DNA from 2 places in the Acetanaerobacterium sp. MSJ-12 genome. Region 1 is predicted to be linked to the other one. Evidence: predicted binding sites of a transcription regulator. Region 1 holds the regulator's gene; the other holds the start of a gene.
What was found. Region 1 encodes Rex, which represses fermentation and respiration genes when NADH is low (regulators of the CRP and FNR family bind a similar motif). Its sites were predicted from a motif close to ATTGTTAANNNNTTAACAAT; they were not measured.
Positions count from the first base shown of each region.

Region 2: a site for Rex is predicted at 3,208-3,227, ahead of adhE (bifunctional acetaldehyde-CoA/alcohol dehydrogenase). Genes of this name have one in related genera too.

Region 1 covers NZ_JAHLPK010000003.1:105,048-110,792, reverse strand. The annotation lists gene KQI11_RS04220 (aconitate hydratase) at 1-656, shown strand, start outside; gene KQI11_RS04215 (isocitrate/isopropylmalate family dehydrogenase) at 656-1,816, shown strand; gene KQI11_RS04210 (redox-sensing transcriptional repressor Rex) at 1,832-2,488, shown strand; gene deoD (purine-nucleoside phosphorylase) at 2,563-3,273, opposite strand; gene pap (polyphosphate:AMP phosphotransferase) at 3,545-5,038, shown strand; gene KQI11_RS04195 (flavodoxin family protein) at 5,099-5,647, opposite strand.
Region 2 covers NZ_JAHLPK010000003.1:219,159-224,903, reverse strand. The annotation lists gene KQI11_RS04785 (class I SAM-dependent DNA methyltransferase) at 1-715, shown strand, start outside; gene hslO (Hsp33 family molecular chaperone HslO) at 716-1,597, shown strand; tRNA gene KQI11_RS04775 (tRNA-Asp) at 1,695-1,771, shown strand; tRNA gene KQI11_RS04770 (tRNA-Phe) at 1,778-1,853, shown strand; tRNA gene KQI11_RS04765 (tRNA-Gly) at 1,859-1,934, shown strand; tRNA gene KQI11_RS04760 (tRNA-Cys) at 2,012-2,085, shown strand; gene KQI11_RS04755 (N-acetylmuramoyl-L-alanine amidase) at 2,205-2,936, shown strand; gene adhE (bifunctional acetaldehyde-CoA/alcohol dehydrogenase) at 3,312-5,745, shown strand, end outside.

The sequences.
Region 1 (5,745 bases):
ACCTGTTGGTCGCCCCCGCCGCCCCCGAAGAGGCCGGCGCAGTGGAGGTGGTGCGCGGCCCCAACATCAAGCCCTACCCCAAGACCGAACCCCTCTGCGACCACCTGAAAAAAGAGGTGGTGCTGAAGGTGGGGGACAACATCACCACCGACCACATCATGCCCGCCGGGGCCAAGGTCCTCCCCTACCGCTCCAACGTCCCCAAAATCAGCGAGTTCTGCTTCACCGCCTGCGACCCCGACTTCCCCGCCCGCTGCAAGGAAAAGCAGGGCGGCATCATCGTCGGCGGCCAGAACTACGGTCAGGGCTCCTCCCGCGAGCACGCCGCCCTCGCCCCCCTCTACCTGGGCGTCAAGGCGGTCATCGCCCAGAGCTTTGCCCGCATCCACAAGGCAAACCTGGTCAACGCCGGCATCCTCCCCCTGGAGTTTGCCGACGCGGCGGACTACGAGGCCCTCTCCCTCGGCGACGAGCTGGAGATCGTCGGGCTGATCGACGCCCTGAAAGAGGGCGGCCGGCTCACCGTCAAAAACAACACCCGCGGCACCCAGTTTGCGGTGCGGGCGGAGCTGTCCGAGCGGCAGGTGGAGATGCTCCTCTGCGGCGGGCTGCTGGACTACACCAAAAAAATGAGCGAAAGGCAGGCAATGAGATGATGGAAGAAAAAATGGTCTCCGCAACCGAACAGTTTGCCAAGGTTTTACAGGGCCAGTTGGAGCGCATCCAGCGGGTGAAGGAGCAGGGCGACTTTGTCGATTACAGCGGTCTCGACCAGATCGTGATCGGCGTCTGCGGCGGCGACGGCATCGGCCCCCGCATCACCCACGAGGCCCAGCGGGTCATCTCCTACCTGCTGCAAGACCAGGTGAAGGCCGGCCGGGTGGTCTTTAAAGAGATCGACGGGCTGACCATCGAGAACCGGGTGGCCCAGAACAAGGCCATCCCCGACGACGTGCTGGCCGAACTCAAGGCCTGCCACGTCATCCTCAAGGGGCCCACCACCACCCCCCGCAAGGGCGACCCCTGGCCCAACATCGAAAGCGCCAACGTGGCCATGCGCAAAGAGCTCGACCTCTTTGCCAACGTCCGCCCGGTGAAGGTGCCCGAACAGGGCATCGACTGGACCTTCTTCCGCGAAAACACCGAGGGCGCCTACACCCTGGGCTCGCTGGGGGTCAATGTGGACGAGGACCTGGCGGTGGACTTCACCGTCACCACCACCCAGGGCACCGAGCGCATCGCCCGGCTGGCTTACGACTACGCCCGCAAAAACGGCAAGGGCCGGGTCTCTATCGTCACCAAGGCAAATGTCATCAAGACCACCGACGGCAAGTTTTTGGAGATCTGCCAGAAGGTGGCCCAGGAGTACCCTGAGATCGCCACCGACGACTGGTACATCGACATCATGACCGCCAAGCTGGTGGACGAAAAGCGCCGCCGCGACTTCCGTGTCTTCGTCCTCCCCAACCTCTACGGCGACATCATCACCGACGAGGCGGCCGAGTTCCAGGGTGGCGTCGGCACCGCCGGCAGCGCCAACCTGGGCAAGCGTTACGCCATGTTCGAGGCCATTCACGGCTCCGCCCCCCGGATGGTGAAGGAGGGGCGGGACATCTACGCCGACCCCTGTTCCATGCTGCGGGCCGCCGTCCTGCTGCTCTCCCACATCGGCTACCAGGCCGAGGCGGACAAGTTGGAGCGGGCGCTGGACATCTGCATGTTTGAAGAGAAGAAGATGCACTGCACCGGCCGCGATACCGGCTGCACCTGCGAAGAATTCGGCAACTACGTGATGGACACCATCCAGTCGCTGTAAAAACGGGGTGTTTTTGTGAAAAAGAACGGCGTTTCCCTGTCTGTCATCCGGCGGCTCCCCCGCTACTACCGCTTTTTGGGGGACCTGCTGCAAAACGGGGTGGGGCGCATCTCCTCCAAGGAGCTGTCCCAGAAGATGAACCTCACCGCCTCGCAGATCCGCCAGGACCTCAACTGTTTTGGGGGCTTCGGCCAGCAGGGCTACGGCTACAACATCGAACAGCTCCACCGGGAAATCGGGCGGATCATCGGCGTGGACACCATGCACGACACCATCCTCATCGGCGCGGGCAACCTGGGCAGCGCCATCGCCGCCCACATGAACTTTGAGAAGCGGGGCTTTCGCCTGGCGGGGATCTTCGACTCCGACCCCCAAAAGACCGGCGAGATCATCGCCGGCCTGCCGGTGCGCTCCACCGGCGAGCTGGAAACCTTCTGCCGGGAAAACCACCCCACCATCGCTATCCTCTGTATCCCCAAGACGGCGGCCCCCAAGGTGGCCCCCCAACTGGTGGATCTGGGCATCACCGGGTTTTGGAACTTCAGCCACTACGACCTGCGGGTCGACCACAGCGACGTGGTGGTGGAAAACGTCCATCTGGGGGACAGCCTGCTGACCCTCTGCTACCAGGTGACCCACAACAGGCCGGAGGAGGACGAGGGGGAAAAATAAGCCCCTTCCCTCCCCCGCCGGCAGGGCGCAAAAAAACAGGTGCGGATCCGTTCGCACCTGTTTTTTCTTTGCCGTCAGTCGATGGCGGTGTCCAGCGCCAGCAAGATCATGTCCTTGAGGTTTTTCTCCTTGTCCTCTGCCGAAACGCCCTTGGCCCCCGGCTTGAAGGAGGTCTCGACGATGGACATGACGGTGAGGGCCTTGGCCCCGTAGCGGGCGGCCACGGTGTAAAGGCCCGCCCCCTCCATCTCCGAGGCGATGACCCCGTAGTCGGCCCAGACCTTCTTGTACTCCTCCTTGTTGTCGATGTAGAGGTGGTCGTTGCAGATGGTGTTGCCCACGTAAACCGGCAGTCCCCTCTCCCGGGCGATGTGGTAGCACTTGTCCAGCAGCTCAAAGTCGGCGCAGGGGGCGTAGTGGCCGGGGAAGATGTGGTCGTTGAGGGCGGAGGTGGTGCTGGTCGCCTGGGAGAGGACCAGATCCAGGGCCTTCAGCTTCTCGGAATAGGCGCCGGCGGTCCCCAGGCGGATCATCTTTTTGCAGCCGTAGTCCCGGGCCAGCTCGGTCGCGTAGATGAGGATGGAGGGGATCCCCATGCCGGTCCCCATGACTGACACCCGCTGCCCCTTGTAGGTGCCGGTGTAGCCGTACATCCCCCGGATCTCGTTGAAGCAGACGGCGTCCTCCAAATAGGTCTCGGCAATGTGCTTGGCCCGCATCGGGTCCCCGGGGAGGAGGATGTTGGGGGCGATCTCCCCCGCCTTTGCGGCAATGTGCATGCTCATGTCAACAGACAACCCCTTTCGACTGCGCCTCACGGCGCTTTTTTCCATGATACCGTTCTTTTTTGCCGGTGGCAATCCGCCTTGCCGCGATTTGGCGTTCCCGTGCATTTTCGCCGGGAAATTTGTGTATATTCCCCTCTCCCTCTGCCGTCGCGGCAGAAAAGGGGCCACCCTCTCCTTTCCCCTTGTATCCAAGGGGCAAAAGTGCTAAAATATAGCAAATATACAAAAAAATATTATTCGCTTTTTCAAACGACCAGGAGGTGCCGTCATGCTGGAAAAGGTCAACCTAAAAAAGATCATGATGAAGGAGGAGTACAAGGCCATTGCGGGGCAGCTCAAGCCCCGCCTCTCCGCCCTGCAACAGCAGATGAAGGAGGCCAAGGTGCCGGTCATCATCCTCTTTGAGGGGTGGAGCGCCGCCGGCAAGGGCAGCAAGATTTCCGACGTCATCCTCAACCTGGACCCCCGGGGCTTCAAGGTCTACTCCACCGTCGACCCGGACGAGACCGAGGCCCGCCACCCCTTCCTCTGGCGGTTCTGGCAGAAAATCCCCATCGCCGGGGAGTTCTCCATCTTCGACCGCAGCTGGTACCAAGAGGTGTCCACTGCCCAGCTGGAAAACGCCCTCCCCAAAAAAGAGCTGACCCGCCGCATCGAGGAGATCAACCACTTCGAGCGCACCCTCACCGACAACGGCTACCTGATCATCAAGTTTTTCCTGCACATCAGCCAGAAGGAGCAGAAAAAGCGGCTCTCCGCCCTAGAGGAGAGCAAGGCCACCCGCTGGCGTGTCACCAAGACCGACTGGAAGAGGAACCGCCGCTACGACGACCTCTACCAAATCTACGACCAGATGTTGGAGCAGACCGACACCTCCTGCGCCCCCTGGCATGTGATCGCCAGCGAGGACCGCGACGTGGCCATGGCGGACATCTACCAGACCCTGGTCAAGGAGATCGGTCGGGCCATCGCCCAGCGGCCGGAGCGGGACGCACAGGCCGCCGCCTACCAGGGCGGCATCCCCGCCAGTCGCTTTCCATTGGTGGAGACCCCAAAACTCTGCGACATCGACCTCAACCGCACCCTGGAGCCCACCACCTATAAAGAAGAATTGAAGAAGTGCCAAGCCAAGCTGAAAAAGCTGCACGGGCTCCTCTACAAGGAGCAGATCCCGGTCATCGTCGCCTACGAGGGGTGGGACGCGGCCGGCAAGGGGGGCAACATCAAGCGGGTTGCCGCCGCCCTCGACCCCCGCGGGTACGAGGTGGTCCCCATCGCCGCCCCCTCCAAGGAGGAGCTGGGCCGCCACTTCCTCTGGCGGTTCTGGACCCGGCTGCCCAAGCGGGGGCACATCACCATCTTTGACCGCACCTGGTACGGGCGGGTGATGGTGGAGCGGGTCGAGGGCTTCTGCACCCCCGCCGACTGGGCCCGGGCCTACGACGAAATCAGCGAGTTTGAAAAGGAGCTCACCGACTGGGGCGCCGTCATCGTCAAGTTCTGGCTGCAAATCGACAAGGACGAGCAGCTGCGCCGGTTCGAGGACCGGCAGAACACCCCCGAAAAGCGCTGGAAGATCACCGACGAGGACTGGCGCAACCGGGAGAAGTGGGACCAGCACGAGGCGGCGGTCAACGACATGTTGCAGTTCACCTCCACCGATTTTGCCCCCTGGACGGTGGTGGAGTCAAACGACAAGAAGTTCGCCCGCATCAAGGCCCTGCAGACCCTCATCACCGCCATTGAAAACCGGCTGAAATAGCGCAAAAAAAGCGCGCCGTCCCCGGCAGAACAGCCGGTGCGGCGCGCTCTCTTTTTTCTCTTACCGCTCCCCCAGGGGGCGTCGGCCCATCTCCTCCGCCTGCGACAGGTAGGGGGTGCCCGCCAAATCCTCAGGGGTGTACATCCCCCGGGCGAGCAGCATGCCGCAGTCCTCCCAGTGCAGGTAGCCAAGCACCGCCTGGTAGTGCAGCACCAGCGCCTCCATCACCCCGGGCTCGTCGTCCCCGCTGGCGGCCAACAGCAGCGCCTTTTTGGGGCTCTGCCGCAAGGCGGCGTTGACGGCGTAAAACCGGTCGACGACCGCCTTCAGCTGGGCGCTCATCCCAAAGTAGTAGAGGGGGGTCACAAAGACGACCAGGTCGGCCTCCAGAAGGGCGGGCAGGATCTCCTCCATCCCGTCCCCGTGGACACAGCGACCCCCGTTTTTGCGGCAGTGGTCGCAGCCCAGACAGGGGGCGATCTTCATAAAAGCGGTGTCAAAGCGGGTCAGCTGGTGGCCCGCCTCGGCAGCGCCCCGGTCAAAGGCAGACGCCAGGGCGGCGGTGGTCCCCTTCCTGTGGGGACTGCCGGTCAAAAGCAAAATCTTCACAGACAATACACCTCCTGCCCTCTATCTTACTCCCGCCGGGGGGCCTTGGCAAGTTCGCCATATCTCCCCGGCCATTTTTGGCGGCCTCTCCTCCCCCC
Region 2 (5,745 bases), 110 kb from region 1:
CCTCACCGAAAACGTGGACAGGGCGCGTATGGCCGGCTTTATTGTGGAAAAGCTGGCAGAGCAGGGGATCGACGGCGGCATCGTGCTGGATGCCGGCTGCGGGACGGGGGAACTCTGCCTGCGCCTGGCGCGGGCCGGGTACGACCTCATCGGCGCCGACCCCTCGGAGGAGATGCTGGAGATCGCCCGGGAGCGGGTGATGGAGAGCGGGGAGGACATCCTGTTGTTGGGCCAGGGGATGGAGGAGCTCGATTTGTACGGGACCATCCGCGCCGCCGTCTCCACCCTGGACACCGTCAACCACCTGCCCGACCGGGAGGCGGTCCGCCGCGCCTTCTCCCGCGTCTCCCTGTTCATGGAGGAGGGCGGCGTCTTCCTCTTTGACGTCAACACCCGCTACAAGCACGCCCAGGTGCTGGGGAACAACGCCTACCTCTACGACCTGGGCGACCTCTACTGCGGCTGGCAGAACGAGTGGCGGGAGGAGGAAGGGGTGACCGACATCTCCCTCACCTTTTTTGAAGAGGGGGAGGACGGCCGGTTTGCCCGCTGTGACGAGTGTTTTTCAGAGACCTGGTATGCCCCTGAATTTTTGCAGGCGGCCTTGGAAGAGGCTGGATTTGCGCTGCTGCAGCGCTTTGACGGGTATCGTGACCGCCCGGTGACAGAGAAGAGTCAGCGGGTGGTATACCTGGCCAAGAAGGAGGGAAAATAGATGGGACGTGTACTGCGCGCCATCAGTGAAAATGGGGGAGTGGTGATGACCGCCATCGACTCCACCGACGTTGTCGCCCGGGCCGAGCAGATCCACGAGAGTTCTGCCGTGGTCACTGCCGCTCTGGGCAGGTTGCTCACCGCTGCCTCCATCATGGGCTGCGGCCTGAAGGGGAAGGAACAGAGCGTCACCCTGCGCCTCAGCGGCGGGGGGCCGGCGGGGAATGTCATCGCCGTCTCCGACGCCTGGGGCAATGTGCGGGGCACCGTCAGCCAGCCGGTGGTGGAACTGCCCCTCAACCCCTACGGAAAGCTGGATGTGGGCGGCGCGGTGGGGCGGGATGGCACCCTGACGGTCATCCGCGACACCGGCATGAAAGACCCCTATGTGGGTAGTGTGCCCCTGGTGAGCGGCGAGGTGGCCGAGGACGTGACCGCCTATTATGCCGCCAGCGAGCAGGTCCCCACCGTCTGCGCCCTGGGGGTGCTGGTCAATCCCGACTTGACGGTGCGGGCGGCCGGCGGCTTTTTGGTGCAGCTCCTCCCCGGCGCGCTGGAGGAGGAGATCGAGCAGCTGGAGGGCAACCTCAAAGAGCTGCCCTCCGTCACCCGGATGCTCGAGGGCGGGATGTCTCTGGAGCAGATCATCGAGCGGGTGCTCGACGGCTTTGCCCCCAATATCCTGGACGAGTTCCCGGTGGAGTACCGCTGCAACTGCTCCCGCCAGCGGGTGGAGAAGGCGCTGCTCAGCCTGGGGAACGAGGAGCTGCAGGAAATGATCGACGAGGGGGAGCCGGTGGAGGTCTGCTGCCACTTCTGTGAAAGAAAATACAACTTCACCCAAGAAGAGCTAAAAAATTTGAAAAATCCTATTGACAGATAAACACATCTCCTGTATACTAATAAACGTTGTCGGACAAGAAACGGCAACCCTGAAAGAGGTCAAAAAGTTCCGCTTTTCTCTTTCAGTTGGTATACATGGCCCGGTAGTTCAGTTGGTTAGAACGCTAGCCTGTCACGCTAGAGGTCGAGGGTTCGAGCCCCTTCCGGGTCGCCAATGTGTGCCTCTGTAGCTCAGTCGGTAGAGCAGAGGACTGAAAATCCTCGTGTCATTGGTTCGATTCCGATCGGAGGCACCATTTCCGCGGGTTTAGCTCATCTGGTAGAGCGCCACCTTGCCAAGGTGGAGGTAGCGAGTTCGAGCCTCGTAACCCGCTCCACGAAAAAGGCGCTAAGAAATTAGCGCCTTCCGTTTTACAGAGCCGGTTATGCAGATATTTTGCATAACCGTGAATATGGCGCCATAGCCAAGCGGTAAGGCAGAGGTCTGCAAAACCTTTATCCCCAGTTCAATTCTGGGTGGCGCCTCCATATAAAAGAAAGCCCTGGATCTTTGGTTCAGGGCTTTCTTTTTGTTACCGCGGAAGGGGAGAAAAGGACGAGACATAACCCCTGCCAAAACTGCATACGTTTACCGAGAGGTGAAAAATATGCTGTTTGTCACAAAAAGGTGCAAGCCCCCCTATCTCCTACTGGGGATCTCGGTCCTGTTGGCCCTGGTCATCACCCTCTGCAACTTCACGACTTTTGCCATTGCCAGCGACGCCGACCTCAAAAAGAGCCCGGTCATCATCCTGGACGCGGGCCATGGCGGCTTTGATTCCGGTGCGACGTCGGGCTCGGTGGTGGAGAAGGACATCAACCTGCAAATTGCCCTCAAGCTGCGGGACACCCTTGCCTTTCAGGGATACACCGTCATCATGACCCGGGAGCAGGACACCTCCACCGAGAGCGAGGGGAAAAACCTCTCACAGCGCAAGAAGTCAGACATGCGAAATCGCCTCAAATTGATCAATGACCACCCCAACGCCATCTTCCTCTCCATCCATCAAAACTCCTACCAGAGCGCCAACAAGGGCTCCCAGGTATTTTACAACAAGAAAAACGCCGAGGGCGAGCTGTTGGCCAAGTGTATCCAACAGACCATTCGCGCCAACTTGCAGCCCGAGAGCCACCGGGAACACAAGCCCTCCGGCAAGGAGTACTTTCTGCTGGAAAACAGTACCACACCGGGGGTCCTCATCGAGTGCGGCTTCATCTCCAATTCAGAGGAGCTGGCAAAGCTCAAAGACAGCAGCTACCAGCAGCAGTTGGCCCTCTGCATTTATCAGGGACTCTGTGCCTACCTGGAGCAGTCCTCCCAGTGGCAGGAGTCCCGTTAAGAGACAGAAAACCGTGCCCTCGCACCCAATGGGGAGCGAGGGCACTTTTTGTGCGAAAGAGGGAGCGGGCAGGGGAGATGCTCAAACAAAAATAAGCATTATAATTTCTGCCTGAAAAGGCTTTTCTTATGCAATATGACAGGGTATAATAGGGGAGAAGTGAGATGGCAAATCAACGATTTTCTGTCGGAAAAGGGGGAAGGCCATCAATTTGATGATAAAATCTGCTCAAACAGAAAAAGAATTGTTGGGGAAATAGAAAGTGGTGGACATCGTTAAAAAATTATCAATTACCACTTGAAAAAAGCTCGTCATGCTATATACTTGGATATAGTAAGCAGAGCCACCCAACAACCGCATTGGAGGAAAATCAGTATGGCGAAGAAAAACGAAACCGCACCTGTCCTCATTGACAGCGTCGAGGCGCTGATCGCAAAGATGAAGGCAATGAGAGAGGCGCAGAAGGAATTTGCGACCTTTACTCAGGAACAAGTCGACAAGATTTTCTATGAAGCAGCTATGGCGGCCAACAAGCAGCGCATCCCGCTGGCCAAAATGGCGGTCGAAGAGACCGGCATGGGCGTTGTGGAAGACAAGGTCATCAAAAACCACTACGCCGCCGAATACATCTACAATGCCTACAAGGACACCAAGACCTGCGGCGTTGTCGAGGAAGACCCCGCCTTTGGCATTCAGAAGGTGGCCGAGCCCATCGGCCTGGTGGCTGCGGTCATCCCCACCACCAACCCCACCTCGACTGCCATCTTCAAGACCCTGATTTCCCTGAAGACCCGCAATGCCATCATCATCAGCCCCCACCCCCGCGCCAAGAACTGCACCATCGCCGCCGCCAAGGTGGTTCTGGAGGCAGCGGTCAAGGCCGGCGCCCCCGAGGGCATCATCGGCTGGATCGACGTCCCCTCGCTGGAGTTGACCAATGAGGTCATGCGCAGCGCCGACATCATCCTCGCCACCGGCGGCCCCGGCATGGTGAAGGCGGCCTACTCCTCCGGCAAACCCGCCCTGGGCGTGGGCGCCGGCAACACCCCCGTCATCATCGACGACACCGCCGATGTGCGGATGGCCGTCAACTCCATCATCCACTCCAAGACCTTTGACAACGGCATGATCTGCGCCTCCGAGCAGTCGGTCACCGTGCTGGACAAAGTCTACCAGCAGGCCAAGGACGAGTTCGCCTACCGCGGCTGCTACTTCCTGAAAAAAGACGAGATCGAGAAGGTCCGCAAGACCATCCTCATCAACGGCTCTCTCAACGCCAAGATCGTCGGTCAGTCGGCCTACACCATCGCCAAGCTGGCTGGGGTCAACGTGCCGGAGAGCACCAAGATCCTCATCGGCGAGGTCGAGTCGGTGGACATCTCCGAGGAGTTTGCCCACGAAAAACTCTCCCCGGTGCTGGCCATGTACCGCGCCAAGAGCTTTGACGAGGCCCTGCAGAAGGCCGCTCAGCTGGTCGCCGACGGCGGCTACGGCCACACTGCCTCCCTCTACGTGCACCCCGCCCAGAAGGAGAAGATCGCCAAGCACGCGGCTGCCATGAAGACCTGCCGCGTCCTCATCAACACCCCCTCCTCCCACGGCGGCATCGGCGACCTCTACAACTTCAAGCTGGCTCCCTCCCTGACCCTGGGCTGCGGCTCCTGGGGCGGCAACTCGGTTTCTGAAAACGTGGGCGTGAAACACCTGCTGAACATCAAAACCGTGGCCGAGAGGAGAGAGAATATGCTCTGGTTCAGAACCCCTGAAAAGGTCTACTTCAAGAAGGGCTGCATGCCGGTCGCTCTGGACGAGCTGGGCAAGGTCATGCACAAGAAGAAGGCCTTCATCGTCACCGATACCTTCCTGTACAAAAACGGCTATGTCCACCCCATCGAGGCCAAACTCGACGAAATGGGCATTCAGCACACCTGCTTCTTCGACGTGGCCCCCGATCCGACCCTGGGCTGCGCCAAGGCCGGCGCCAAGGCCATGGCCGATTTTGAGCCCGACACCATCATCGCCTTGGGCGGCGGTTCCGCCATGGATGCCGCCAAGATCATGTGGGTGATGTACGAGCATCCCGACGTGAACTTTGAGGATATGGCCATGGACTTCATGGACATCCGCAAGCGCGTTTACACCTTCCCGAAGATGGGGGAGAAGGCCTACTTTGTCGCCATCCCGACTTCTTCCGGCACCGGTTCCGAGGTGACCCCCTTCGCCATCATCACGGACGAGAACAGCGGCGTGAAATACCCCCTGGCCGACTACGAGCTGCTGCCGAACATGGCCATCGTCGACGTGGACAACATGATGACCCAGCCCAAGGGCCTGACCAGTGCCTCCGGCATCGACGTCATGACCCACGCCCTGGAAGCCTATGTCTCCATCATGGCCTCCGACTACACCGACGGTCTGGCCCTCAAAGCCATCAAGAGCGTCTTTGAGTACCTGCCCTCCGCCTACGAGAACGGCGCCAACGACCCCAAGGCCAGAGAGATGATGGCCAACGCCTCCTGCCTGGCCGGTATGGCCTTCGCCAACGCCTTCCTGGGCCTCAACCACTCCATGGCGCACAAACTGGGCGCCTTCCACCACCTGCCCCACGGCGTGGCCAACGCAGTCATCCTCACCGAGGTCATGCGCTTCAACGCCGTCGAAGTCCCCACCAAGATGGGCACCTTCTCCCAGTACGAGTACCCCCATGCCCTGGCCCGCTACGCCGAGATTGGCCGTTTTGTCGGCCTGAGTGGCAAAAACGACCAGGAGGTCTTCGACAAGCTCTGTGCCAAGCTGGAAGAGCTCAAAG